One region of the Caproicibacter sp. BJN0012 genome, then DNA from elsewhere that is predicted to be linked to it. Evidence: a T-box and tRNA genes for the amino acid it is inferred to sense, from the RefSeq annotation. Region 1 holds a T-box; the other holds one or more tRNA genes.
What was found. A T-box is a leader RNA that pairs with one kind of tRNA and senses whether it is charged. The one in region 1 lies ahead of tyrS (tyrosine--tRNA ligase), so its partner is inferred to be a tRNA-Tyr.

Region 1 (14,577 bases):
TTCTTCTTTCTCCCATCTGCCCTCATTCTCTGCTCAGCAGGCCGGTGGTTTTCGGGCCGGACGCAAAGCTGAGCGTTCGGGCACATTCTGATTATGAAAGCGAAATTATTCTTACGATCGACGGTGAAATCTTTTTAAAAATTCCGGACGGAACCCGAATCGAATTTTCCAGATCTTCCGGCACCGTTAAAATATTAAAGCTGAAGAATAATAATTTTTATGAGATTGTAACCGATAAACTTGGAGAGAGGAGAATCGGACCATGAAGGAACGACGGCACGCCAAAATACTGGAGCTGATTGGGAAATATTCCATTGATACACAGGAGGAACTGCTCCGCCGTCTGCGTGAAGAGGGGTATGAAGTGACTCAGGCGACCGTTTCCCGTGACATCAAGGAGCTTCGTCTGATCAAGACCCTGACCGCGAGCGGCAAATACAAATATACGGTGGGGCAGGACGAGACAAAGGATTACACCACAAAATTCTATTCTCTGTTTTCCGATTCCGCCCTTTCCGTCGACTACGCGCAGAATATGGTCGCGGTCAAGTGCCTGACCGGAATGGCAAATGCGGTGTGCGCCGCGATGGATGCTCTTCAATGGGAAAATATTGTGGGAACGCTGTCAGGCGACGACACGATTTTTATCTTGACCAGGGATGATAGTTCCGCGGAAAGGTTGTCTTCAGAACTGAAAAAATTTGTCAGGTGATTGCCATGCTGTCACAGCTTTATATCGAAAACATCGCCGTGATTGAAAAAGCACAGATCGATTTTGGCACCGGGTTCAACATCTTGACCGGTGAAACCGGCGCCGGCAAATCCATCATCATCGATTCCATCAATGCGGTTTTGGGGGAAAGAACGTCGCGGGAGCTGATTCGCACGGGCGCAAGCCGCGCTCTGGTTTCCGCGGTTTTTCAGCTTGAGAACGGCCGCGCCGCCGACAGGATTCGGGAGCTTGGCTATTCCGTGGAAGACGACGGGACCGTGATTGTCCAGCGGGAAATTTCCCCGGATGGCAAAACCTCCTGCAGGATCAATGCACGGCCTTCCACCGTTTCCGTACTGAAGGAAGTCGGGAGTCTGCTGATCAACATACACGGACAGCATGAGAGCTACGGTCTGCTGTCTCCGGAGCTGCATGTCGGCTATCTGGACAGCATGGGTTTGCCCGCTGACCTCTCTCTGCGCTATCGGGAGGCCTATCACTCCATGCTGGCCGCAAAAGCGGGGCTGGATTCCTGTCAAACAGACCAGGCCCAGAAGGCACGGCAGATCGACCTGCTGAACTATCAGATCGACGAGCTGGAATCTGCGGATCTTCATCCGGGCGAACAGGAAGAGCTGGATCGCCGGAAGAATCTGTACCGCAATTCCGAGCGGGTCGCGCAGGCGATTTCTCGGGCAAAAGCGGCGCTTGGCGGAGACGAGGAAACATTGGGGGCTGTTTCGGCCGTCTCAGAGGCTGCCGCCGCGCTGAACGATGCGGAACGGTTCCTCCCGGAGCTGCACGGCCTGGCGGAGCGCCTTCAATCCATCTCCTACGATCTGGACGACTGTGGAGAGGAAATGAGAGGCTTTTCCTCTCAACTGGAATATGATCCGTCGGAACTGGACGAAATTGAGACAAGACTGGACGCGATTTACCGTTTGGGCCTGAAATACGGCGGCTCGGTCGAGAAAATGCTTGAATACCTTGAAAAATGCCGGATGGAACTGGAGACAATCCGGCTTTCGGATGAAAACGCGGCGAAATTCAGGGCAAGCTATCAAAAGTTTCATTCGCAGGCAAGATCCCTCGCCGAGGAGATTTCTTGCTGGCGTGCCGGTGCGGCAAAGGTCTTTTCGGAAAAAGTAAAGGCGGAGCTTCAGTTCCTCAACATGCCGGACGTGACTTTTGAAATCCGGCAGGATTCTATTCCGATGGATGAAACCGGCTGCGACAGGATTGAATTCTATATTTCCACCAATGCGGGGGAACCGGCCAAGCCGATTGCGAAAGTGGCATCCGGCGGCGAGCTTTCGCGCATCATGCTGGCAATCAAGACGGTCCTTGCGGGCAGGGACGATATCGGGACCCTGATCTTCGACGAGGTGGACACGGGCGTCAGCGGCGGCGCGGCGCAGAAAGTCGGACTAAAATTGCGGGAAGTTTCCCAAAACCGCCAGGTCATCTGCGTGACGCATTTGGCGCAGATCGCCGCGCTGGCCGACACGCATTTTCTGATCCGCAAACAGGTCCGGGAAAACCGCACGTTCACACGGGTGGACCGTCTGGACCGGGAGGGAAGGCGGAAGGAGCTCGCCCGGATCATGGGCGGAGAGAATGTCACGCCGCTGATGCTTCAAAATGCGGAGGAAATGCTTCGGATGGCGGAAAGACGGCCGGAAGCTTGACAAGAGAACGGAATGCATCTATAATATTTTTCAACAGCTGAGAAGGGAAGAAGTACTCCGGAACAAACGCTCAGAGAGCCTGCGGTCGGTGCGAGTAGGCGCGGTTGCCGGATGAAATACATCCTGGAGCCGCCGGATTGAATTCGTCCAGTAGGTCCGGCCGTAAGGAACGCACGTTACAGCGTGTGGGTATGGTTTTGTACCCGTAAGGCCGCTTCCGTGAGGAAGCCGGTAAACTGAGGTGGTACCGCGGAATTTTCCGCCCTCTGCAAAAACTACTTTGCGGGGGGCTTTTTTATTGTTCCCTGACAAAATGGAGGATGATAGAATGGGTGTTTTTGAGACTTTGGAAGAGCGGGGCCTGATTGCGCAGACAACGGACCGGGAACGGGTCCGCCACCTGCTTAACGAGGAAAAGGCGACGTTTTATGTCGGATTCGACCCAACTGCGGACAGCCTGCATGTGGGGCATTATATTCCGATCATGGTGATGGCTCATCTGCAGCGGGCCGGCCATACGCCGATCGCGTTGTTCGGAGGCGGCACCGGCATGGTCGGCGACCCGACGGGGAAGACCGATATGAGGAAAATGCTGACGGAGGAGGAAATCGCGCACAATATCTCCTGCTTTCAGAAGCAGATGTCCAGGCTGATCGATTTTTCAGATGATAAGGCAATTATGGCCAACAACGCGGACTGGCTCTCCAATCTGAATTATATCAGCTTTCTCCGAGACATCGGCGTTTGCTTTTCCGTGAACCGCATGCTGGACGCCGAATGCTACAAGCAGAGGCTGGAGCGCGGCCTTTCTTTCTTTGAGATGAATTATATGATCATGCAGAGCTATGATTTTCTGGAGCTGTACCGGCGTTATGGCTGCAGATTGCAGCTTGGCGGAGACGACCAGTGGAGCAACATTATCGGCGGCGTGGAGCTGATCCGCAGGAAAGAAAATCAGGAAGCTTTCGGGATTACGGTTACCCTGCTGACCAACAGCGAGGGCAAAAAAATGGGCAAAACGGAAAAGGGAGCCGTGTGGCTCGACCCGAGAAAAACATCGCCGTTTGAGTTCTATCAGTACTGGCGAAACGTCGGGGATGCCGATGTTTTAAAATGCCTGAAAATTCTGACCTTCGTCCCGATGGATCAAATCAACGCGTTCTCCTCTCTGAGCGGCGAGCAGCTGAACCCCGCGAAAGAGCTTCTGGCCTTTGAAGTGACAAAGCAGATTCACGGAGAGGATGAGGCGGTGAAAGCCAGAGATGCGGCGCGGGCGCTTTTTGGGAGCGGCACGGATACGGAAAACATGCCGACCACGGAGCTGTCGCCCTCCGATTTTGCAGACGGAGCCATTGGGATCCTTGATCTTCTGGTCAAGGCAAATCTCGCGCCGTCGCGCGGTGAAGCCAAAAGGCTGGTCGTTCAGGGAGGCATCTCCGCCGACGGAAATAAGGTCTCCGATCCGGCTGCCATCTTTACGGAACAGGACTTTGACAGAAATGGGAAAGCCTGCCTGATTATTAAAAAGGGCAAAAAAGTATATCATAAAATTACGATTTTTCACTGACAATGGTAGGAAGGAACCCTGTTCTTCAACAGGGTTCCTTTTTAGCTATAAAGAATAATTTCTTCGCTGTTTTTGCATTTTTGCTTATGAAAGGCTGCAAAAACATGGAAAGAGGCCGAAATTCAGTCGAATTTTGTGCATTAGAATGAAATCGTTCTTTCAATTCAAAAATGATTGACACGGCTTTTGAAAAAGCATAATATAAATATATTATATTAGGACACACCTGACGAAAACCAAATACCATATGATGTGTTTGTTCCGGGAGGTATCTAAATGCCGTGCATGGGAAGAAACGATATGATTCAAATGCTGCATGACAATCATGTCGATTTTTTAAGTCTTCAGTTTACCGATATTCCTGGATCCTTTAAAAATGTCACGGTCACCGCCGATCAAATTGAAAAGGCCCTGAATAATCAATGCATGTTTGACGGTTCCTCCATGGAAGGCTTCGTCCGGATTCAGGAATCAGACATGTATTTGCAGCCCGATCCCGAAACCTTTCTGATTTATCCCTGGAGTACGCAAAGCGGCCGGGCCGCAAGGCTGATCTGTGAGATCATTGGGCCGGACGGCACTCCGTATCCGGGTGACCCGAGATGCGTACTGAAAAAGACTCTGAAGCGGGCTGCCGATCAGGGCTTTACTTTTTATATCGGCACGGAATGTGAATTTTATCTGTTTCAGACGGACGAACTGGGGCATCCTACCACCGAGACAAACGACACTGCCGGATATTTTGACCTCGGACCTGCGGATCAGGGAGAAAATGCCAGGCGCGACATCTGCCTGGACCTTGAGCAGATGGAATTCGAAATCGAGGCATCCCATCATGAGGCTGCCTATGGGCAGCATGAAATCGACTTCAAAGAAGCGGAAGCACTGACTGCCGCGGATCATTTTTTAACTTTCAAAATGGTGGTCAAATCCTGTGCAAATGAGAACGGGCTATATGCTACTTTTATGCCGAAACCTGTTTTTAGCCGCGCGGGATCGGGCATGTGCATCAACATTTCGCTTTTTCGCAATGGGCGGAATGCTTTTTATGACGCCTCCTCTGAAAATGGTCTGAGCCGTACCGCACTGAACTTCATAGCGGGTCTGCTCCTGCACATCAGAAGCATCTGCGCGGTCACAAATCCTCTGGTGAATTCTTATAAGCGCCTGATTCCCGGCGGCGAAGGGGCTCCCAGTCTGGTGGGCTGGTCTTTTCATCACAGGGGGACCCTGATTCGCGTCCCCTCGCCGCTCGGCCCCGACAGCCGCGTTGATCTGAGAAGTCCGGACCCCACCTGTAATCCGTATCTTTCTTTTGCGCTGCTTCTCTCCGCCGGTATGGATGGAATCGACCGCGACCTGCTTCCGCCTCCCTCTGTCGTTTCGATGCATTTGCCTGAGGCGATACCGGCGGATTCAGAGATGCTTCCAGCCGATCTGGGGGATGCGGTTCGGATGATGAAAGAAGATCCTTTTGTCAAAAAGGTTCTGGGCGATCTTGTTTTTCACAAGTATGTCGAAGCGAAAGAAGAGGAGTGGCGTCAATACTCCACCGCTGTGACTGACTGGGAACTGCACCGCTATTTGGACCGGCTTTAAAAACCAGCGTCTTATCCTTCCCTTCGGAGTTGTTAATTATGAGCAGCATTGTCGTAGCAAATTCAAATCCGGAATACGCTAAAAAAATAACGGCGGTTCTTCGGTCAAGCGGCTTATATGTCAGCACCGTCTGCACAACCGGCGCTCAAGTGATGGATTTTACCAGCAAACATTACCACGGCGGAATTGTGGTGTGCAGCGTAAAACTGCGGGACATGGCTGCCGTCAATCTTCCACGGATGGTCGGTTCCGCCTATGATTTCCTCTTTTTAGTCAGTTCTCAGCTCGCCTCCATGTGCGAATCGCTGGAACAGGCAACTCTGATGCTCCCGATCAGCAGAATGGACCTGATTTCCACGGTGAATATGTTTTTGAATTTGGCCGATTACACCTCACTTACAATCAAAAAAAAGCTGGCCTCAGAAAATTTAGATGAAAAACAATCCATTAAAAATGCAAAGGATTTACTGATGAAACGGAACAACTTTACGGAACCGCAGGCGCATCGATTTATTCAGAAAAAAAGTATGGATAAAGGAAAAAAGATGGCGGAGGCAGCCTTGATCATTCTGAATTCCTGAGGAGGGCCTGAAATGAAATTCACGAAAATGCAGGGGATCGGCAACGATTATATTTATGTGGACTGTTTTCACGAAGCCGTTGAACATCCGTCTGAGCTTGCCGTCAAACTGAGCGACCGCCATTTCGGCATCGGTTCTGACGGCATCATTCTGATTGAACCGTCTGAGCTTGCCGACTGTAAAATGGATATGTATAATGCGGACGGCTCCAGGGGAAAGATGTGCGGCAACGGAATCCGGTGCGTCGGAAAATATGTCTATGAACGCGGCATCATCCAGAAAGAAATTCTGAAAGTTGAAACCCTCAGCGGTGTCAAAACCCTGCGCCTCGACGTTAGGAACGGCCGGGTGGCATCGGTGGAAGTGAACATGGGGACGCCGATCCGGAAAGCGTCCGAAATTCCCGTCGTTTTTTCCAAAGAAGCGGTCCTGAACGAGCCGCTGTCCGTCGGCGGCCGGGAATACCGGATCACATGCGTTTCCATGGGGAACCCCCACTGCGTTGTGTTCGTTGAGGATGTAAACGCTTTGAAGCTGGAGGAAATCGGGCCGCTGTTTGAACATCATCCGATCTTTCCAGACCGCGTCAATACGGAATTTGTTCAGATCCTGGGAAAGGATGAATTAAAAATGCGTGTTTGGGAGCGGGGTTCCGGCGAAACGCTTGCCTGCGGAACCGGCGCCTGTGCTGCGGCCTGTGCTGCGGCGTGGAACCGGAAAACCGGGCGGCAGGTGAAAATACATCTGAGAGGCGGGGACCTTTCCATCCGCTGGGGCGAAGAAACAGATGAAATTTTCTTAAAGGGACCTGCGGAATTTGTCTTTGACGGCGTGGTGAAAATCTGATATAATATACATTTGGAATGAATACTTCTGAATTGTCGGGGAAAGGAATGGCTGAATTTGCTTAAAATCAATGAGAATTTTGTGAAGCTGCCCGCAAGTTATCTGTTTGTTGATATTGCGAAAAAGGTAGAAGCGTTTTCACAGCAACATCCTGAAAAAGAAGTCCTTCGGCTTGGAATAGGAGATGTGACAAGGCCTCTGCCAAAAGCAATTGTCGATGCCATGAAAAACGCCGCACAGGAAATGGGGGATACTTCAACTTTTCGCGGATATGGTCCTGAGGCTGGATATTTATTCTTAAGAGATGCAATTTCCCAAAATGATTATCAGAGCAGGGGCGCCGAGATCGGATCGGATGAAATCTTTGTCAGCGACGGCGCAAAATGCGATACTGGAAATATTGGCGATATCTTCGACCGGGAAAATACCGTGGCGGTCTGCGACCCAGTGTATCCGGTCTATGTTGATACGAACGTGATGGCCGGACGGGCAGGGGACTATTCACCAATAGCCGGATGGAGCAAAATCGTCTATATGCCCTGCAGAAAAGAAAACGGCTTTCTTCCGGAATTGCCGGAACAGCCGGCGGATATGATCTACCTCTGTTTTCCCAATAACCCCACCGGCATGGGGATCCATAAAGCGGAGCTGAAAAAATGGGTGGATTACGCCTTGGAGCATCACTCCGTCATTCTTTACGACGCGGCGTATGAGGCGTTTATTACAGACCCTGAAATGCCGCACAGCATCTATGAAATAGATGGGGCGAAACGGTGCGCAATCGAATTCCGCAGTTTTTCCAAGACGGCCGGTTTTACCGGAGTCCGCTGCGCGTTCACGGTCATTCCCAAAGAACTTTTGGTCAACGGTGTCTCTCTGAACGCCCTGTGGGCACGCCGCCAATCCACAAAAATGAACGGCGTTTCCTACGTTGTCCAGCGCGGCGCGGAGGCGGTCTATTCCGAAGAAGGGCATCGGGGAATCCGCGAAAATATCGCCTATTATCAAAGCAATGCGAAAATCATCCTGGATGGTCTTGCTCAGGCCGGATTCGAAGTTTACGGAGGAACCAATTCTCCCTACATCTGGCTGAAAACACCGAAAGGCTTTTCCTCCTGGGAGTTTTTTGATCTTCTCCTTTCCAGAACAGGGGTCGTCGGGACGCCGGGTTCCGGGTTTGGACAGGCGGGCGAGGGCTACTTCCGTCTTACCAGCTTCAACACCACGGAAAACACACAGAAAGCGGTTCAACGCATCGTTGAATCCTTTTCCGCATCCTGAATTTTTAAGAAATTGATATAAAACAGAGATTTAGAATGGTTGGTGATGGAATGAAAGCACTGCTGACGCTGGAAAACGGCATGACTTTTGAAGGGACAGGCTTCGGAGACGAACACGATACCCTCTGCGAGGTCGTTTTTAACAGCGCAATGTGCGGCTACTCGGAGCTTCTCACGGACCCATCCTACGCGGGGCAAGGCGTTGTGATGGCATATCCGCTGATTGGAAATTACGGAATCTGCTACGACGACATGGAATCGACAAGGCCGTGGGTCTCCGCCTACATTGTTCACGATTTATCGGAAAGATCGAGCAACTTCCGCTGCGATGTGGACCTGAATACTTTTTTGAAGAATAACCATATTCCCGGGATGCAGGGAATTGACACGAGAGCGCTGACGAAAATTCTGCGGGAAAGCGGGACCATGCGCGGAATGGTCGCTTACGGGGATTCCATTGATCCGGAGAGGATGAAGAAACAGGTTCAGTCTTTTGTCCTGGAGCCTACCGTACCGATTGTCAGCTGCAGGGAAAGCTCCGTTTACGGCGACGGCCCGGTCCGTGTGGCACTGGCGGATTACGGGGTCAAGAACAATATCATCCGTTCTCTCGTCAGGCGCGGATGCACCGTGAAGCGTTTCCCCTATGACGCATCGTTTGAGGAGATGATGGAATTTCAGCCGGATGGAATCATGCTGACAAACGGTCCGGGAGATCCCAAGGACTGTAAAAAATCCATTTCGGAGTTAAAAAGGGTATACGAATACGGAATCCCTACCTTTGCAATCTGCCTGGGACATCAGTTGATGGCGCTTGCCATGGGGTTTGATACTTATAAATTAAAATACGGCCACAGAGGAATTAATCACCCTGTAAAGGACCTTTTTGAAAACAGGGTCTTTATCACTTCCCAGAACCACGGCTATGTGGTAAATGGCGGCACAGTCGATCCTTCAGTTGCGGACATTCGTTTTACCAGTATGAACGATGGCAGCATTGAAGGATTGACTTATAAAAACGGCAAAGTCTTTTCCGTACAATTTCATCCGGAGGCTTCGCCGGGCCCGCTCGACACCGGATTTCTTTTCGACAAGTTTATTGCCCTGATGGGAGGGAGCCGTCTGTGAGCAAAAGACAGGATATCAAAAAAGTCGTTATTATCGGTTCCGGGCCGATTATCATCGGCCAGGCCGCGGAATTCGACTATGCCGGAACCCAGGCCTGCCGCGCGCTGCGCGAAGAGGGAATCGAAGTCGTTCTGATCAACTCCAATCCTGCGACGATCATGACGGACCGCCAGATCGCCGACAAGGTCTACATTGAACCGCTGACGATTGAGACGATCAAAAAGGTAATTCTGAAAGAAAATCCAGACAGCGTCCTTCCGACTCTGGGCGGCCAGAACGCGCTGAACCTTGCGGTCGAGCTTGAAGAATCCGGCTTTCTGAAACAGAACCATGTTGAAATGATCGGCACAGACGCAAATACGATACGGATGGCGGAGGACCGGGAGCTTTTCAAGGAGGCAATGGAGCGCATCCGTCAGCCGATGGCGGAAAGTTCCATCGCTGAAAGCATTGACGAGTGCGTCGAGGCTGCAAAGAAGATCGGATATCCCGTTGTTGTGCGCCCGGCATACACCCTCGGCGGGACCGGCGGAGGAATCGCGGCCGACGAGGAGGAACTGATCAATATCGCCACGGTCGGGCTGCACCGGAGCCGTGTCCATCAGGTTTTGATCGAACGCTGCATCGCGGGCTGGAAGGAAATCGAGTACGAAGTGATGCGGGACAAAAACGACAACTGCATCACCGTCTGCAACATGGAAAATATCGACCCGGTCGGCGTGCACACCGGCGATTCCATCGTCGTAGCCCCCTGCCAGACCCTTGCAGACAAGGAATTGCAGATGCTGCGCAGCGCGGCGCTTTCCATCATTCGGGAACTGAAGGTGGAGGGCGGCTGCAACGTACAGTTTGCGCTGAACCCGGACAGCTTTGAGTACGTTGTAATTGAAGTGAATCCGCGCGTGAGCCGCTCCTCGGCCCTTGCCTCCAAGGCGACCGGGTATCCGATTGCGAAAGTCGCCTCAAAGATCGCGCTTGGCTACACGCTGGATGAAATTCCGAACGCGATCACCCAAAAAACCTTTGCCTGCTTTGAGCCGACGCTGGATTACTGCGTTGTAAAAATTCCGCGCTGGCCGTTTGACAAATTCATTTTTGCAAAACGAATTCTCGGGACCCAGATGAAAGCGACCGGAGAAGTCATGGGCATCGCGCCCGACTTTGAGGCGGCATTGATGAAAGCAATCCGCTGCCTGGAACAGAACGTATATAGCCTGATGGATGCCGAGTTCGCAGAGCTGTCCGATCCGGAGCTGGACAACAGGCTGCATGTGATCGACGACCGGCGAATGTGGGCGGTGGCGGAGGCTCTTCGCCGCGGCGTTTCGTTTGATCATATTCATGAGATTACAAAAATTGACTGTTGGTTTTTACAGAAGTTTTATAATATCATTCAGGTGGAAAAAGAACTCGCCGAAAAGGAATTGGATCACGCTCTGCTGTTGAAGGCGAAGAAATATGAGTTTATGGATCAAACCATATCGAAGCTCTGCGGCAAAAGCGTCGAGGAGATCCGTTCTCTCGAAGAAGAATGGAAGATTCAGCCCGTTTACAAGATGGTGGATACCTGCGCCGCGGAATTTGACGCGGAAACCCCGTATTACTATTCCAGCTACGGGACCGGGAACGAGTCGGTTCCGCAGAAAGAGCGCAAAAAGATTCTGGTCATCGGGTCCGGGCCCATCCGGATCGGGCAGGGGATCGAATTCGACTTCTGCTCTGTACACAGCGTCTGGGCGCTGAAAGAACTCGGCTATGAAACCATCATCGTCAACAACAATCCCGAAACCGTCAGCACGGATTTCGATATCGCCGACAAGCTGTACTTCGAGCCGCTGACGGAAGAGGACGTCTATCACATCATCAAACTGGAACAGCCGGACGGCGCGGTTGTCCAGTTCGGCGGCCAGACCGCGATCAAGCTCGCGCAGGCCATCGAGGGCATGGGAATTCCGCTGCTTGGCTCCTCCTACGACAGCATTGATGCCGCAGAGGACCGCGAGCGTTTCGACGCGATTCTGAATCAGTGCGGCATTCCCCGAGCGGACGGCAGGACCGTTTTCACCTGCGATGAAGCGATCTCGGCGGCGCATGAGCTTGGCTATCCGGTTCTGGTGCGTCCGTCCTATGTGCTCGGAGGACAGGGGATGCAGATCGCCTATGCCGACGAGGACATTGTTCAGCAGATCGGAATCATCAACCGCGTGGCTCAGGAACATCCGATCCTAGTCGATAAGTACATTATGGGGACCGAGGTGGAAGTGGATGCCGTCTGTGACGGCACCGATTCGGTTATCCCCGGCATCATGCAGCATATCGAACGCGCTGGTGTCCACTCCGGGGACAGCATTTCCGTTTACCCCGCGATCGGCGTGGAGAAGGCAATGCAGAACAGGATTGTGGAATACACGCGCCGCCTTGCGAAAGCCCTGCATGTCGTCGGTCTTCTGAACGTTCAGTATATCGTCAGGGATGATGAGGTCTATGTGATTGAGGCGAATCCGCGCTCTTCCCGCACGGTTCCCTATATCAGCAAGGTCACCGGCATTCCGATCGTCCCGCTTGCCGTCAGAGCCTTTTTCGGGAAAAAACTCCCCGAGATGGGGTATCATTACGGGCTTCAGCACGAAAGAGACCTCATTGCCATCAAGATGCCCGTTTTCTCGTTCGAAAAACTGTACGGGCAGGATGTTAATCTTGGACCCGAAATGAAATCAACCGGCGAGGTGCTCGGCATCGCGCATACTTACGACGAGGCGCTGATCAAAGCCTTTTACGGCGCGGGAGTCCACATGATCCAGAAAGGCCACGTCATACTTACGGTAAAAGACGGCGACAAGGAGGAAATGCTGCCCATCGCGCGGGGCCTTTACGACCTGGGCTGGAAGATCTATTCCACCAAGGGGACCTCCGATTTTCTGAACGACAACGGTATTCCCACCATCCGGACGAAAAAGGTAGGGGCGGGGAAACCGGACATTCTGGATCATATCATTTCCGGGGAAATCGACTTGGTCATCAACACCCCGTCCAAAGTGGACGAGCACAAGCGCGACGGATACCTGATCCGCCGGAACGCCGTCGAGGCCGGCATTCCGTGCCTGACCTCGCTCGACACGGCGAACGCGTTCCTGAACTGCGCGCTGCATGTGGACAGCATGAAGCTGTCCGTCATCGATATTACGAAAGTTTCCGCTTTTTTGAACTTTATTTAACCGTCTGGAGGAAAAGAAAATGAAAAAATTGGAACAGCTCTATGAGGGAAAAGCAAAAAAGGTTTTCGCGACCGACGACAGGGATCTTTGCATTGTGGATTACAAGGACGATGCGACCGCATTTAACGGCCAGAAACGGGGAACGATTACCGGAAAAGGCGTTGTCAACAATAAAATGTCCAACTATCTTTTCAAGCTGCTGGAAGAAAAAGGAGTCCCGACCCATTTTGTGGAACAGCTCAGCGACCGTGAAACGCTGGTTAAAAAAGTGGAAATCGTTCCGTTGGAAGTGATTATCCGCAATAAGGCCGCGGGAAGCATGGCAAAAAGGCTTGGTTTGAAAGAGGGAATGGAACTGAAGCGCCCCGTCTTGGAGTTCAGCTATAAATGCGACGAGCTCGACGACCCCATGGTCAACGAGAGCCACGTTCTGGCTGTTGGATATGCAACGAAGGCGGAAGTCGACGAAATTTCCTCTTTCGCTCTGAAGATCAATGAAATTCTGAAAGAATTTTTCCTGTCGGTCAATATTGAGCTGATCGATTTCAAGCTGGAGTTCGGGCGCTATCACGGCAAAATCATCCTCGCGGATGAGATCTCCCCGGACACCTGCCGTTTCTGGGACGTTCACACCCACGAGAAGCTGGACAAGGATCGGTTCCGCCGCGACATGGGCGGAGTGGAAGAAGCCTATCAAGAGGTCATGGAACGGATCGGACTGTAAAGAAAGGGAGGGTGGTCTTTTGAACTGTTCCGTTGCGGAACCTGATTTCGGACATCCGCATGAGGAATGCGGCGTGTTCGGCGTTTATTCCGACGGCACTCTGGACCCCGCCTATGCGGCCTACAACGGCCTTCTTGCTCTCCAGCACAGAGGGCAGGAAAGCTGCGGCATCGCAGTGAACGACCGGGGTGTGATTTCCTACTATAAGGACATGGGTCTGGTTACGGAAGTATTTAATCACGAAATTCTCGACCGGTTCAAGGGGCAGATGTCGGTGGGTCATGTCCGGTATTCCACGGCGGGGGCAAGCGTGCGTGAAAATGCGCAGCCCTTGGTCATGCGATATATCAAGGGGACTCTTGCCATCGCGCATAACGGAAATCTGACAAATGCTTACGAATTACATCAGCTGCTTGCCAAACAGGGCAGCATTTTCCAAACTACCATCGACACGGAAGTGTTTGCCTATATGATCGCGCGGGAACGGGTCGAGGCGCCTTCCATTGAAGAAGCCGTTCACCGCGCCGTCAAAAAGGTCCACGGTTCCTACTCCATGGTGATCATGAGCCCGCAGAAGCTGATTGCCGTGCGCGACGTTCACGGATTCCGCCCTCTCTGCATCGGTAAGATCAACAACTCCTATGTGTTTGCATCCGAAACCTGTGCGCTTGACGCCTGCGGCGCGGAATTTGTGCGGGATGTGCTGCCGGGCGAAATCGTTGTGGCCGATGAAAACGGGCTGCGTTCCATCCGGGACGAGGTGACGGCAAAGAAGTCGCTCTGTGTCTTTGAGTATATTTATTTTGCCAGAACGGACAGCGTGATCGACGGGATCAGCGTCTATGAGGCGCGGAAAAAAGCAGGGCGCCTTCTTGCCAGACAACATCCGGTCGACGCAGATATCGTCATCGGCGTCCCCGAATCCGGAATCGACGCGGCGATCGGATACAGCGAAGAATCCGGTATTCCCTATCAGAAAGGGATCGTCAAAAACAGCTACATCGGGCGGACTTTTATCAAGCCGAGCCAGTCGGAACGGGAAAACAGCGTGCGGATCAAGCTGAATTCCCTTCACACCGCGGTAAAAGGGAAGCGCGTCATTATGCTGGACGATTCCATCGTCCGCGGCACGACCAGCGCGCGCATTGTGTCCATGCTCAAGGAGGCCGGCGCGAAAGAGGTTCACCTGAGAATCAGCTCTCCTCCGTTCCTGTGGCCCTGTTACTATGGGACCGAT
Region 2 (14,577 bases), 1.5 Mb from region 1:
ACTCAGCGGGAAAATTCCGGAAGTGGATTACCTGATCACCGCGGAGGCAAAGGGAATCCCTTTGGTGCAGGAGCTTGCGCGTCTTCTCGGCATGAGCCGGTATTTCGTGGCGAGAAAGAGCATCAAGCCTTACATGACGGATCCCGTCGTCACGGAAGTCTACTCGATCACGACGCAGGCAAAGCAGATCCTGTGCCTTGAAAAGGAGGAAAGCGAGCTGATCCGGGGAAAGCGGATCCTGATCGTCGACGACGTGATCAGCACGGGGGATTCCGTCAAGGCCATGGAGGCGCTGGTGAAAAAAGCCGGAGGCAAAATCGCAGGAAAAGCCGCAATCCTCGCGGAAGGGGATTCGGCGAACCGCAGCGATATCATTTTTTTGGAAAAGCTGCCCGTGTTCCCGGTCAGGCCGTCCCGGTGAGCCTTAGGCACGAATTACGATAGGAGATAAAAAATTTGGGTTTCTCGATTAAAAATATCAGCTATCAATACAAACCGAATGCGGAGGCGGTCCTGAAGGACGTCAGCTTTGAAATCCGCGAAGCGCAGGTGACCGCGATCGTGGGGCCGAGCGGATGCGGCAAGACAACTCTGGTGAATATCCTGAGCGGCGTCATCCCCGAACTGATGCCGATGGGCGTTTATGAGGGCAGCTTCGACGTGGGAAAGGACATCAGCATTTCCGTTGTCAGCCAGTCCCCTGAAAACCAGCTGTTCGGCTACGGCGTGGAGGATGCGATCTCGTTCGGAATCGAAAATATGGGGCTGGAGAGCGGGAAAATCGCGGAGCGCGTGGAATACGTTCTGGACCTTCTCAACATTCAGCACCTGAGGCGGCGCTCGGTCGCCACATTGTCCGGCGGTCAGCGCCAGGCTGTCTGCATTGCCTCCGTGCTGGCGATGCGCCCCGACATTCTCATTATGGACGAGCCCGTCAGCTCCCTGGACCCGGAGGGGAAGAGAATGATCCAGTCGATCCTGAACCAGCTGAGGGAAACCGGGCAGACCACCGTGATCGTGGACAACAATCTCGACTGGTTTTCCGGAATTGTCGACCATGTCATCGGGCTTTCCGAGGGGCGCGTTGTGTTTAACGGGACGAAAGACGAATTTTTCAGGGATTTCGCGATTCAGGAAACGCTTGGGGTGACGGTTCCCCAGGAAGTCGAAATCTACCGAAGGCTCTCGGAAAAGATAGAGGGACTGGAGCTGTTCGACACCGTGGACGGAGCGAAGCGGGTTCTGGGCCGCTATCTTCCGTCGGGGAAACCGCGGCCGATTCCGGCCGCATCGTCGGATGACGGGGATGAAATTCTCAGGGCGGAGGGAATCAGCAAGACCTTTCAGGACGGTTTCCACGCGCTGATTGACGTGAGCGCCGGATTCGGGCCCGGAAAGGTGATTTCGATCATCGGCCAGAACGGTTCCGGAAAAACCACTTTTGTCAAACATCTGAACGGCCTGTACCGGCCCACCGAGGGGACGGTCCGGTACAAGGGGGTCGGGACCGCCGGCAAATCGGTCGCGCAGATCAGCCGCGACATCATCCTGGTGTTTCAGAACCCGGAGCACATGCTGTTTGAGGAATCGGTGATGAAGGAGCTGACGTTCTGCGCGCGTGCCCAGGGCGTCGAGTTTTCCGAGGCCGAAGCTCTGGACGTGCTGGAGCGGTACGGGCTGCTCGAGGTGAAGGACGAGCTTCCGCTCAATCTTTCCATGGGCAAAAAGCATCTGCTGACCATTCTGTCCGTCCTTTTTTCCAGTGCGGAGGTCGTGATCCTCGATGAGCCGACGCTCGGAATGGACCTGCACATCAAAAGTCAGCTGGAGAACATCATCCGGAACTTGGCACAAAGAGGCAAAACGGTCATCATCATCAGCCACGAGATCCCGCTGGTCTTCCAGGTGTCCGACCGGATCCTCGTGCTCAACAACGGCGTGAAGCTGGCGTATGCTTCCAGGGCCTCCATGGCGGAACGGGATGAACTTTTTGAAAAAATCAACATCTCGCTACCGCCCGTTGTGCTGCTGTCGAAATACTTCGGTTTTTCCGAGGTTTGCTGCGATGTCGGCTCCTTTGTCGGAGAGGCCGCCGGCAGGATTTCCGCCTGCCGTTCTGATGCGGCATGGAGGGATCAAGAATGAATGATTTTTTACAATATGTGGAGATGGATTCCTTTCTGCACCGGCTGGACCCCAGAACTAAATTCTTCTTTTTTATCGTTATTTCCGTATTGACTTCTTTTGTGAAAAGCGGCGTATCGCTTCTTTTTCTGTTCCTCGTTTTTTTGGTCATCTGGGGGACCAGCCATATCGGAAAATACATTGCCGTTCTGGCCGCGAAGGTAAAAGTCCTTCTTTTGTTTATCTTCCTTCTCTGGCTTGTTCTGGGCGCCTTTACGGTGAACATCGGTCCCGTATTGTCCCGCCGGGCATTCTCCCTGTTCGGCAGGGACTGCATATTCAGCCTGGAATGGTTCGACCTTTACAAAGGCGCCGTCTTTGACATGCGGGTCTTTCTGATGATCTCCGTATTTTATACGGTGATCCTGTCGACGAATTTCAGCCAGATCATCTCAGGCCTCCGTTTGTGGAAGGTGCCTTATTCGGTTGCTTTCGGGGTCGGGCTTGTCTTTCAGATCATCCCCATGATCATCAAGGAATTCGACACGATCATGGAAGCGCAGAGTTCCCGGGGACTGGAAGTGGAAAAGTGCGGCGCGTTTGCGAAAATGAAAAATTATGTGATCGTTTCTCTCCCGCTTCTGTTCCGCGTGTTGGGAAAGGGACACAGTATTTCGCTTGCCATGCATTATTACAAGCTCGACTTTAAGGTCAGGCGCTCCTCCTATAAGGTGATCCGGCCCACCTGGAGGGATACGGCCTTTGTTGCCGTCACGGTTGTCTCCACCGCCGCGGCGGTTGTTCTGCAAATCATGTTCTACATCAAACTGTAAGAAAAAGAGGAGAGCAATTATGATTGCCAAATGGGAAAATCTGACCCGGGACGAAATCGCGCAGCTTGACAAATCCAGGACGATTGTACTGCTGCCGACAGGCGCGACGGAGCAGCACGGCCCCCACCTTCCCGTGGGAACGGATTCGATCATCCTTTCCGCGCTGATCGACCTTATCGTAGAGAAGCAGGACTTCGACGAGGGAAATCTCATTTTTGCCCCGCAGCTCTGCGTGGGAAAAAGCAATGAGCATATGGGCTTTCCGGGCACCATCACCTTTGGAACGCAGACCTATTACTCGCTGCTGCACGATATCGCGGCAGCCGTTTCAAAGAGCGGGTTTCAAAAGCTCGTGCTGTTCAACAGCCACGGCGGGAACACGGACATGCTGAATCTGATCAGCCGGGACATGAGGATCGACTTCGGGCTGGACGTCTTTGTTTTTGACTGGTGGTTTACGCCGTTCTGGAACAAGGGGCTGAAGGGCCTGAAACAGTCGGGGACCTACGGCGTTTTTCACGCGTGCGAGCTTGAAACGTCTCTGATGCTTGCCATCAGGCCGGAAACGGTGCATATGGAGCTTGCGGTGGACGAGGACCCTGTGGAGAGCCTGAGGGACAACGATTATGTTACCATTCTGGGTCCGTACACGGCTGGCTGGAAGACAAGCGATGTGACGAAAAGCGGCGTGATCGGGGCGCCGACCTATGCGACGGCGGAAAAGGGCAAAAAGCTGCTCGACTATGCGGTCGGGGAGCTTCACAATATTTTTGCGGCATTTTTAAAAACAATTTATTAAGGAGAGTAGTTATGGCTACAAAAAGGAAATTCTCGTTCGTCAACATCATCTTTTTCGCAATTTTCGGAGTTTTTACAGGGGTTCTGTGGGCATACGGCAGCCCGATCCCCCTGATTCCGGGCGCGGTCCATTTCAGAACGTTCGCATTTGTCATCGTGACCATCGGGTTTCTTTTCGGGCCCGTCACCGGCTTCTTCTCCGGCTATATCGGCACGCTGGTCTGGTCGCTTCTGGGCGGGTACTTCATCGCGCCCCACACGCTGCTGGCGGACGGAATCACGGTTGGGCTGAGCGCGGCGCTTCCCGCGCTGATTATGCTGAAGAATAAGACCCTTGACGAGTACATGGAAAACAAGAAGGGGTTTATCGGGAAATCGATGTTCTGGTCTCTTCTGTTCGGCTGCCTGATGATTCTCACAACGAGCTTTTCTCTCTCTTTCTTTTCCGGGCTGGGTTACTGGTACTGCGTTGTCTGGATCGGCATTGCGGATGTTGTGCCGATTGCGCTCACCCCGTTCGTCGTCGTTCTCCTGGCGCCAAGACTGCAAAAAATACAGACGATTATTCCAAGGATCTGAGTTCCTTCGCTCTTTCATGGCAAAGTGCAAAAAAGTTTCCCGCCTTTTTAAAGCGGAAATTTACAACAGAGGTCCCCTGCAGCCATTCCTGCTGCAGGGGACCTCTGTTGTAAGCAATGTGCCGAAAAGAACCGGTCGCCGGAGGGCAATCCGATGCGGCAAATTCTCCTGACGTATGGACCGGAGATTTTCCTTAAGGACAGTCAAAGGGGAGAACTGGTGCTTTGGATCTCGTTAAGCAGGTCTGAAATCTCCTTGATTTTCTCTTTGACTTCCAGCATCCTGTCCTTCGGAATATTGTGGGTCATAAAGACGTCCTTGATCTTTTGGGCGGAATCGTAAAGACTCTGGTTGACGGCGACAAATTCACCGAACACATTGCTGTTGCTTGCGTTTTTGAATTGTTTGATGTCGTTTTTAATGTACTGTACAATCTCCTGCGGTTTTGAAAAGACGCCGGAAGCCGCAGGGTAAGGCTTTACCATCTGAAGAAAATACTTGTTTTTCGCGTTGATGTTATATACATAGAGCAGTTCCGTTTGATCAAAGCTGAAACGGATAAAACTGATGATTCCGTGCAGGCTGGTCACGTTGGCCCCCATCTGTGTCAGCTTTATATCGATTTCTTCCTGATCGGCAGACAAATTATTCATAGACTGCATCCCCCTCACCTCCTATTATAGCAAATAAAACAAAATAAGATAGAGGGTTGACAAAATAATTGACACGATCATCAAAGGCATGCCGTATTTCGTGAAGCGTGCAAAGGTCAGCTTGTAGCCGTGCTTTTCCGCGAGCCCGGCCACGACCACGTTGGCCGAGGCGCCGATGAGCGTGCCGTTTCCGCCGAGGCAGGCGCCGAGGGAAATCGCCCACCAGAGAGGCGAGATGTTCATGCCCTGGGCTCCCATCGCCTTGATAAGCGGGATCAGCGTTGCCACGAGAGGAATATTGTCCAGAACGGAGGATGCCAGCGCGGAAAACCAAATGATGATGATTCCGGTCAGCAGCAGATTATTCTTTGTCAATTGCACGATGACGGTCGCCAGGCTGTTGATCAGGCCGACCTTTTCCAGGGAACCCACGAGGATGAAAAGGCCTCCGAAAAAGAACAGCGTCGGCCATTCGATGTTTAAGAAGACTTCATCGACGCTTTCGCGGCTCAGCAGCAGGAGAAGAGCCGCGCCGCTCAAAGCGACCAAAGCGGAAGGGTAATTGAGCTGCTCGTGGAAAAAGAAGCCGAGGATCACAAGTACCAGCACGGCCAGGGACTTTTTCAGCAGGGAAACATCCTTGATCGATTTTTTTTCGTCGAAGCTGAGAATTTCCAGCTTCTTTTCCTCGCTGACCTGAAGCTGTTTCCGGAACAGAAAATAAAACAGGAAGAAGGTGACGGCGAAAATGATGACGACAATGGGCCCCAGGTTCGCAAGAAAGTCCATAAAGCCCAGGCCGGAAGCGCTTCCGATCATGATGTTCGGCGGGTCCCCGATCAAAGTCGCTGTGCCGCCCAGATTCGAAGCAATGACCTCCGGAATCAGAAAGGGAATGGGGTCGAGCTCCAGCGTGTCCGTGATGACAAATGTCATCGGCACGATCAGAAGAACGGTTGTGACATTGTCCAAAAAGCTGGAGATCACGGCGGTGATCACGCTCAGGCTGAGGATAATTTTCCAAGGGTCCCCTTTCACCCTTTTGGCCGCGAAAATGGCGAGGTATTCGAAAACGCCCGTATCCTTTACGATGCCAACGATGATCATCATGCCGACCAGAACGCCCAGCGTGTTAAAGTCAATGTAGCTCAGAGCCTCGTCAAAGGTCAAAATCCTCAATAATAGAAGGAGAGATGCGCCGGCCAGAGCGGCGATGGTCCGATTTACCTTTTCGCTCATGACCAGCGCCATGACAATGACGAAAATAGTTAAAGAGGCGATCAATTCCATAGATGAAGATTCCTTTACTTAATTTATGTTCGTGTGTTCCAGAAACCGTTCATATGATTGAGCAGAGCGCGTATTCACGGTAAATCGCTAGCAGGGACAGGGTTTCATGGAATCGTTTATTAGAAATCTGCACCCGGATTCATTCAAAAGATTCAAGTTGCCAATCCTGCAGGTCTGTCCGCGCTTTTTGAATGATATCATAATACATACGTCCCTTCAAACTGCTTCCAATAGCGGATAAAAAAACAAAAAACACCGGGCACTCCGCTAAAATGAATTGCAGATTCATCAAAGGGAGGTAAGACCGATGGCTTTTCTAAAGATACGAATTATAGCTTGAACATCCCAAAAATCCGTTGCGGATATTCCGAGATCTCATGCCCGTTTTAACCGGTTCGTTCAAACTCCGCCAAGTGTTTTGCTGTTTTAGGCAAGGAGTGAGATCGATTCGGGAGACACACCTTCATATGCCATCCTGTATTTGCCGTTCTCAAAAAAGATGAATAGAAAGCTTCATGAATGTGTCTAATCATAGCAACACAAATTCCATTTGTAAAGGCTTTTTATAACATTTGTAACTGTAGCTTGTTTGTGCGTTGGAGATGTTTCTGTTTTTAGTCAATTTTATAATCAGCCTGGCCGCTGCTGATTCTGCGGGTTCCGCTCATGGCGTCGGAATGCGGTTTCCGTTTGGAACTGGCCGCAGCGCCCTGCCTCCCGGACACACCGGGCCCGAATTTTAGAAAATACTTTTCATCCTATGGCCTCAATGATATAATATTGATAAAAATCAGGATCACATCAATTTCAGAACTGTGTGGGGGATACAGGATGGGAACTTCAAAAGTATATTTTGCCGATATGCACGCTACCCTGAACGAGAACCTGCTTCAAAAGCTGAAGAGGCTGATGATAACTGCGGGCGTTGGGCAAATTGATTTTAATAGAAAATATGCCGCGATCAAAATCCATTTCGGCGAACCGGGAAATCTTTCTTTTCTTCGCCCGAATTACGCAAAAGTGGTGGCCGATGTTGTCCGGGATCTTGGCGGCAGCCCCTTTTTGACCGACTGCAATACCCTTTACGTCGGAGGCCGGAAAAATGCGCTGGATCACTTGGATTCCGCGTATGGAAACGGCTTTTCCCACGATTCCACCGGGTGCCATATCCTGATCGCGGACGGGCTGAAAGGGACTGACGAGGTGCTGGTACCAGTCGAAGGCGGGGAATATGTAAAGGAAGCCAAGATAGGGCACGCCATTATGGATGCGGATATCATTATTTCACTGACTCACTTTAAGGGACACGAGTCGACCGGGATCGGGGGCACATTGAAAAACATCGGTATGGGCTGCGGGTCGCGCGCAGGAAAAATGGAAATGCACAGCAGCGGAAAGCCCCATGTGGATCAGGAGGCGTGTGTCGGCTGCGGATCGTGCAGGAAAAACTGCGCCCACGGCGCCATTTCCATCGAAAACCGAAAGGCTTCCGTTAACCATGACTTATGCGTCGGCTGCGGAAGATGCATCGGCGTTTGCCCCATGGATGCTGTCTTGCCTGCCTCCGACGAATCCAATGATATTCTGGACAAAAAAATAGCCGAGTATTCCTACGCGGTGCTGCATGACCGCCCTCAGTTCCACGTCAGTCTGGTGGTCGATGTCTCTCCGTACTGCGACTGCCATGCGGAAAACGATATCCCGATCGTGCCGGACGTAGGGATGTTTGCGTCTTTTGATCCGGTCGCGCTTGATCTCGCGTGCGCCAGGGCCGTCAACCGGCAGCCGGCCCTGCCCGGCAGTCTGCTGGAGAAAAGCGAAAAGGTCCATCAAGACCATTTTGCCGATGTTCACCCAACAACGGACTGGAATGTTCTGATCGACCACGCGGTCAAGCTGGGACTCGGAAACCGGGATTATGAACTGGTAAAGATATAAGCGATAAAAATAAGAAAATCTGCGGCGCAACCGGCTTTTGCCGGCGGCGCCGCAGACTTTCTATAAATCGATAAAAATTATTTCTCTATCGCCGTGTTCGTTTATTCCAAGTCGGTGTCAAGCAGACAACCTGAAGGGAACTCCGGAGAGCACCAGCCCTGCGGCTCGTTGGATGGATCGAACGGATCGCTCTCAACGTTCAGATTCCTAATATCTTTTTCTTTCATACCTTGTGCCTCCTTTTTATTTTCTATTAATACTATAGAATAGAGTTTGAGAGAAATCAATAGTAACAATAACGATTATTGTTACTGATTTTTGAGCTGTTTTATCTATATTTAAGATACGCGGTTTTCTGACGAAATATCTTGACAAAGACACGGTAAAATGTTATAGTATTCAAGCGCTGTAAAAAATCATATCCAAGAATACATGTGCTGGCGTAGCTCAGTTGGTAGAGCAGCTGATTTGTAATCAGCAGGTCGGGGGTTCAAATCCGTCTGCCAGCTCCAGTTCAAAAGGAGCTTTGCTTTCCAACAAGGCTCCATATACGGAGGAGTTCCAGAGCGGTCAAATGGGGCAGACTGTAAATCTGTTGCTTTACGGCTTCGATGGTCCGAATCCATCCTCCTCCACCAAAAATCAGACAGGCCCTTTTGGCTTGCCTGATTTTTTATGCAGAAAGGATGGATTCGGAAGGCCGTAAAGAAAACGTGCCGGCGGCACGTTTTTAGGCCGTGGACTTTTACCGTGGTATAGAATTCCGATAACAGCAGCAAACGTGACGATGGTTTTGCTTTTTCCCATTCCATCCTCCTCCACCAAAAATCAGACAGGCCCTTTTGGGCTTGCCTGATTTTTTATGCAGAAAGGATGGATTCGGAAGGCCGTAAAGAAAACGTGCCGGCGGCACGTTTTTAGGCCGTGGACTTTTACCGTGGTATAGAATTCCGATAACAACAGCAAGCGTGACGGTGGTTTTGCTTTTTCCCATTCCATCCTCCTCCACCAAAAATCAGACAGGCCCTTTTGGCTTGCCTGATTTTTTATGCAGAAAGGATAGATTCGGAAGGCCGTAAAGAAAACGTGCCGGCGGCACGTTTTTAGGCCGTGGACTTTTACCGTGGTATAGAATTCCGATAACAGCAGCAAACGTGACGGTGGTTTTGCTTTTTCCCATTCCATCCTCCTCCACCAAAAATCAGACAGGCCCTTTTGGGCTTGCCTGATTTTTTATGCAGAAAGGATGGATTCGGAAGGCCGCAGAGGCGGCGTTATCCGGGTTCTTCCAGGCGCTCTAAAGGCTATTTAAAATAGCTTGGAAACTTCGCTTTGGCCCTGTCGGCTATATTTGATATCGTTTCGAGATGATCCGCCATCTTTTTCTGTGCCAGCAGCATATTTTCCGCCTTGATCGCTTCGACGATCGCGCGGTGCTGATCGATCAGCGCCGGAATTCTGTGATCGAACGCAACATCGAAGTTCCTCCATCTCGCGATATGAAGCATGTCGTCGGCCAGCATCTCGACGAGGGAATACCGGCCGACGCTGTCGATCATCGTTTTATGGAAATCCGAGTCGATCCACGGAAATTTCCCGTTGTAATCCGGTTCATTGCGGCATTTTTCCTGCTCGGCCAGATTCGATTCCAAAGCATTCACAAGGGCGGCCCGATCCTTCTTTTTCAGAGAGGTGAACATCTCGTAAATAACTTCTTTTTCCACCGCGGTGCGCAGCATGAGAAGATCGGAGATATGATTCAGATCAATCAGGCTGACATATGTCCCGCGCTGAGGATAGATTTCAATAAACCGTATTTGCTGAAGGCGGACAAAAGCGCTCCGGATCACGGAACGGGAGACATTGTATTTCTGAGACATCTGGTTCTCACTGATCATCTGCCCCGGTTCCAACTGCAGCTTGATGATGCTCCTTCGTATTTTTTTGTACACTTCATCCGCAGTATAGGGCTGAACGTTTCTTGGCTTTATATTTTCATTCATCTAATTATCCCGCTCTCTTAAAATAAGATCCTATTCCCTTTCCTTAGTTTACTATATGAAAAGAAAAAATGGAATAGGGAAAATATGTTTCGGCTTACTCATGGACCGGCTGTGTGCGGACCACAGGGGAAATTCCGTGCAGAACGGCCTTCAATTCCGGATTTATCGGTCAAAATGCCTTTTTATAATCCAAATATAGGATGCGATTTATGGAAAATGAACAGTTATAATCGGCATATTCTATCCAAAATGGCTATTTACATCGGGAGCATCTATTGGTACAATAGATTTGCAAAACAAACTTGTAGACATGTATACTTATCGACATGTATGGCTAACGAAGGTAACACCTTCAAATCGAAATGGGATAATTAGCAGATAATATGTATACAAGTATACTTATCGACATGTATGCCATTCTGCGCCCTGATATGTCAAAAAAATAACAATATCGGGCGAACGATAGCAGGTGAGGAATTTTTATGTTTACATTGGGCGTTGATATTGGATCGACCACTGCAAAGGCGGTCATTTTAAAGGACGGGAAAGATATCGTTTCTTCCTCCATTGTGGTTGCCACAGTGGGCACGGACGGTGTTTCCCGCGCCATGGAGAATGCGCTTCGGGAGAGCGGAGTCAGACGGGAAGAGATTCGGTTCACGGTCGCCACGGGGTACGGAAGAAAAACCTTCGCGGGCGCCGACCTGCAGCTGAGCGAGCTGACCTGCCACGCCGTAGGCGTTCATCGCGAATTCGGCGATGTCAGAACGGTGATCGACATCGGCGGACAGGATGCGAAGGTGTTGTCGCTGAACGAGGAGGGGCGCATGGCCAACTTTGTCATGAACGATAAATGCGCGGCGGGAACCGGAAGGTTCCTGGACGTCATGGCCAATATCCTCCATCTTGATATTTCACAGCTTGAGGTGGAAGCGGCCAGGGCGGTTCATCCGGCGAATATATCCAGCACCTGCACGGTGTTTGCGGAGTCGGAAGTCATCTCTCAGCTTGCGTCGGGCGTCCGGATTCCGGACCTGGTGGCCGGGATCTGTCAGTCGGTTGCCGCGCGCGTTGCCTCTCTGGTCAAAAGGGTGGGAGTGCGCGAGCAGGTTTGCATGAGCGGCGGAGTGGCGAGAAATGCAGGCGTTCGGAATGCCATGGAAAAGGAACTGGGGGTCAGAATAGTGTACAGCGAACATGCCCAGCTCATGGGCGCTCTTGGCGCGGCGCTGTATGCTTATGATAAAGTTCAAAACGACAATTTATGAAGGAGGTTTTCATTGATGGGTGAAGAAGTTAAGAAGAAAAGACCTGCGCCGGACCCGAATTCGGCAAAGTACAAATTGGGTCAGATTGCGGCCAAGGCTTACAGCGACTGCATGGAGGCGAAGGCGCGGGGCGAGATGGTCGGGTGGTGTGCAAGCAACTTCCCCGTGGAGATACCGGAAACCCTGGGCCTCTCCGTCTGCTATCCGGAAAATCAGGCCGCAGCCATCGCCGCGAGAGGCGGCGGCGAGCGGATGTGCAGCGAGAGCGAGGGGGACGGTTATTCCAACGACCTCTGCGCTTACGCAAGGGTTTCCCTTGCGTACATGAAACTGAAGGACGCGCCGGAGCAGAACATGCCGATGCCGGACTTCGTCCTTTGCTGCAACAACATCTGCAACTGCATGATCAAATGGTATGAGAATATTGCCAGGGAACTGGATATCCCCATGATCATGATCGATATCCCGTTCAACCCCGATTATGAGGTGTCCGACGCGGAGACCGAGTACATAAGAGCCCAGTTCTGGGGTGCGATCCATCAGCTGGAGAAGATTACGGGCAAAAAGTGGAGCGACGAACGGTATAAGGAGGTCATGGAGATTTCCGGGCGCTCCAGCCGCGCCTGGCTGGCGGCGACCTCCTGCGCCAAGTATCTTCCTTCGCCGTTCAACGGCTTCGATCTTTTGAACCACATGGCGGTCATGGTGACCGCGCGCGGCAAAAAGGAAGCAGCGGAAGCGATGGAAACTCTTTTGAAAGAATACGAAGACAACCATGAAAAAGGCGACTCGACCTATCACGGCGAAGAAAAGTACCGCATCATGTTCGAAGGGATTGCCTGCTGGCCGTGGCTGAGGGTTACCTCGACAGGCCTAAAGAGCAGAGGCATCAACATGGTAACCACCATCTACGCGGATGCGTTCGGGTTCATCTATGACGATTTCGACGGCATGTGCCGCGCCTATGCGAGAGTCCCGAATGCAATGAATCTTGAACTTTCCAGGGATAAAAGGATCAAACTCTGCAAAGACAATCACGTGGAAGGCCTTCTGGTGCATACAAACCGCTCCTGCAAGCTTTGGTCCGGGTTCATGGCGGAAATGAGCCGGCAGATCGGCAGGGCCTGTGACATCCCGGTGGTCAGCTTTGACGGCGATCAGGCCGATCCGCGGAATTTCTCCGAGGCGCAGTACGACACGCGCGTTCAGGGCCTGATGGAAATTATGGAAGCAAACAAAGGAGGCCGTTCAGATGGCAATCGATGAATTATTGGCTCAGTTTCATGAAATTGCTGCGTCTCCGAGAAAGCAGCTCGGCAAGTACCTTGCGCAGGGCAGGAAAGTCGTCGCTTGCGCGCCGGTCTACACCCCGGAGGAGATCATCCATTCCATGGGCCTTGTCCCGATGGGCGTGTGGGGCGCGGAGATGGAGGTCCATGAGGCCAAGAAATATTATCCCGCGTTCATCTGCTCCATTATGCAGACGGTGCTTGAGCTTGGGATCACGGGAAAATTTGAGGGGATTTCCGCGATCGTCATTCCCTCGCTGTGCGACTCTCTCAAAAGCCTGGGCCAGAATTGGAAATATGCCGTCCCCGGCATTCCGTTCATCCCCATGACCTATCCGCAGAACAGAAAACCGGATTACGGCGTCAAATTCACGAAGGCGAGCTATGAGAAGGTCATCAGTGATCTCGAGATTGCGACCGGCGCCAAGTTTTCCGAAATTTTGCTCGCGGAGTCCAACCGGATCTACAACGAACACAATGCGGCGATGCGCGAGTTTGCGGAAACGGCTGCGGACCATGCGATCACCGCGGTCCAGAGGAGCGATGTCTTTAAGAGCGCCTGGTTCATGCTGAAGGAAGAACACACGGCGTTGGTCAGGCAGCTGACGGCGGAGCTGAAGAAAGCCCCTGCGGACGAAGGCAAAGTCCGCGTGGTGACGAGCGGCATCCTCGCCGATTCCCCCGGCCTTCTGGAGATTTTCGACAAGAACGGGATCAAGATCGTTGCGGACGATGTTGCCCAGGAGTCGAGACAGTACCGCACGGACGTGCCGGAGAAGCCGAATCCGCTGGATGCGCTCGCGCAGAAGTTTGCCGATATGGACAACTGTAGCGTGCTGTATGACAGGGACAAAAAGCGAGTTGGTTTCATTGTCGATCTGGCCCAAAAACACAACGCGGCAGGTGTGATTGTCCTGATGACGAAGTTCTGCGATCCGGAAGAGTTCGATTATGTTCCGATCAAGCGGGCCTGCGACGCCGCCGGCCTCAGAAATGTGAACATCGAAGTCGACTGCCAGATGGTGAACTATGAACAGGCCGGCACCATGCTTCAGGCATTCAAGGAAATGGGCTGAAAACGCGTCCTCAATGATTACGTCGGCTTTCAAAATGATGAATGGGGTAGAATTAACAAAAGGAGTAGAATTGCCATGATCAATAAAAATAAGATGCCGGTCGCGATTGGCGTAGCGTTTGTCTGGTTTACCACGCAGTTCGGCGGAGGCTTTGCCTCGGGCGCCCAGCTGTATTCTTACTTTGTCAAATTTGGAATTTGGGCACTGATTACACCGGTTCTCGCACAGGCTTTCGGCGCGTTCTTCCAGTGGTACGGCCTTCGCTATGCCAAGAGGCACGAGACCTATGATTATCGTACTTTTACCGATAAGTTTTACGGCGATTTCGGAGAAAAAGCCAGACCGATTTTTTCGAACCTGTACGAGCTCGTTTACCTGTTCACCATCTGCCTGGCCCCGTCGGTGGCCTTTGCGACGGGCGGCGCGACGCTGCACGCGCTGACCGGCATTCCGTACATTGTCTGCACCGTGATCATCGGCCTGATTATTTTCGTACTGACTATTTATGGGACCGACCTTGTCCGGGCGGCGGCTTCCACCGTTTCGGTCGTGATCATCGCGGGCCTGCTGCTGGTCTATGTTCCCAACATCTTTGCGCAGTGGGGAACGATCTCGGCCAACATCGGCCAGATGGCCGCCGCTCCCGCACCGGCGGGCCCGGCGTTTTGGAGGTGCTTCGTGTACGCAGCTTTCCAGCTGGCGTCGATCGGCCTTCTGATGCAGCAT

Region 2: it has a tRNA-Tyr gene. The T-box ahead of tyrS (tyrosine--tRNA ligase) is inferred to sense a tRNA for this amino acid. The anticodon was not compared.

What each region holds. Positions count from the first base shown of each region.
Region 1 covers NZ_CP142518.1:1,860,042-1,874,618, reverse strand. Annotated here, with positions in the region: gene VA597_RS09065 (NAD(+)/NADH kinase) at 1-266, shown strand, start outside; gene VA597_RS09060 (arginine repressor) at 263-712, shown strand; gene recN (DNA repair protein RecN) at 718-2,400, shown strand; T-box leader at 2,431-2,670, shown strand; gene tyrS (tyrosine--tRNA ligase) at 2,729-3,967, shown strand; gene glnA (type I glutamate--ammonia ligase) at 4,244-5,566, shown strand; gene VA597_RS09040 (ANTAR domain-containing response regulator) at 5,605-6,147, shown strand; gene dapF (diaminopimelate epimerase) at 6,160-6,993, shown strand; gene VA597_RS09030 (LL-diaminopimelate aminotransferase) at 7,051-8,274, shown strand; gene VA597_RS09025 (carbamoyl phosphate synthase small subunit) at 8,325-9,401, shown strand; gene carB (carbamoyl-phosphate synthase large subunit) at 9,398-12,616, shown strand; gene purC (phosphoribosylaminoimidazolesuccinocarboxamide synthase) at 12,636-13,340, shown strand; gene purF (amidophosphoribosyltransferase) at 13,360-14,577, shown strand, end outside.
Region 2 covers NZ_CP142518.1:362,682-377,258, forward strand. Annotated here, with positions in the region: gene VA597_RS01860 (phosphoribosyltransferase family protein) at 1-421, shown strand, start outside; gene VA597_RS01865 (ABC transporter ATP-binding protein) at 457-2,145, shown strand; gene VA597_RS01870 (energy-coupling factor transporter transmembrane component T family protein) at 2,142-2,957, shown strand; gene VA597_RS01875 (creatininase family protein) at 2,977-3,756, shown strand; gene VA597_RS01880 (aminotriazole resistance protein) at 3,768-4,334, shown strand; gene VA597_RS01885 (hypothetical protein) at 4,538-4,987, opposite strand; gene VA597_RS01890 (ArsB/NhaD family transporter) at 5,012-6,277, opposite strand; gene VA597_RS01895 (DUF362 domain-containing protein) at 7,109-8,215, shown strand; gene VA597_RS01900 (hypothetical protein) at 8,317-8,442, opposite strand; tRNA gene VA597_RS01905 (tRNA-Thr) at 8,652-8,727, shown strand; tRNA gene VA597_RS01910 (tRNA-Tyr) at 8,768-8,853, shown strand; gene VA597_RS01915 (hypothetical protein) at 8,858-9,022, opposite strand; gene VA597_RS01920 (hypothetical protein) at 9,231-9,395, opposite strand; gene VA597_RS01925 (GntR family transcriptional regulator) at 9,520-10,218, opposite strand; gene VA597_RS01930 (acyl-CoA dehydratase activase) at 10,701-11,486, shown strand; gene VA597_RS01935 (2-hydroxyacyl-CoA dehydratase subunit D) at 11,502-12,752, shown strand; gene VA597_RS01940 (2-hydroxyacyl-CoA dehydratase subunit D) at 12,739-13,851, shown strand; gene VA597_RS01945 (YkvI family membrane protein) at 13,927-14,577, shown strand, end outside.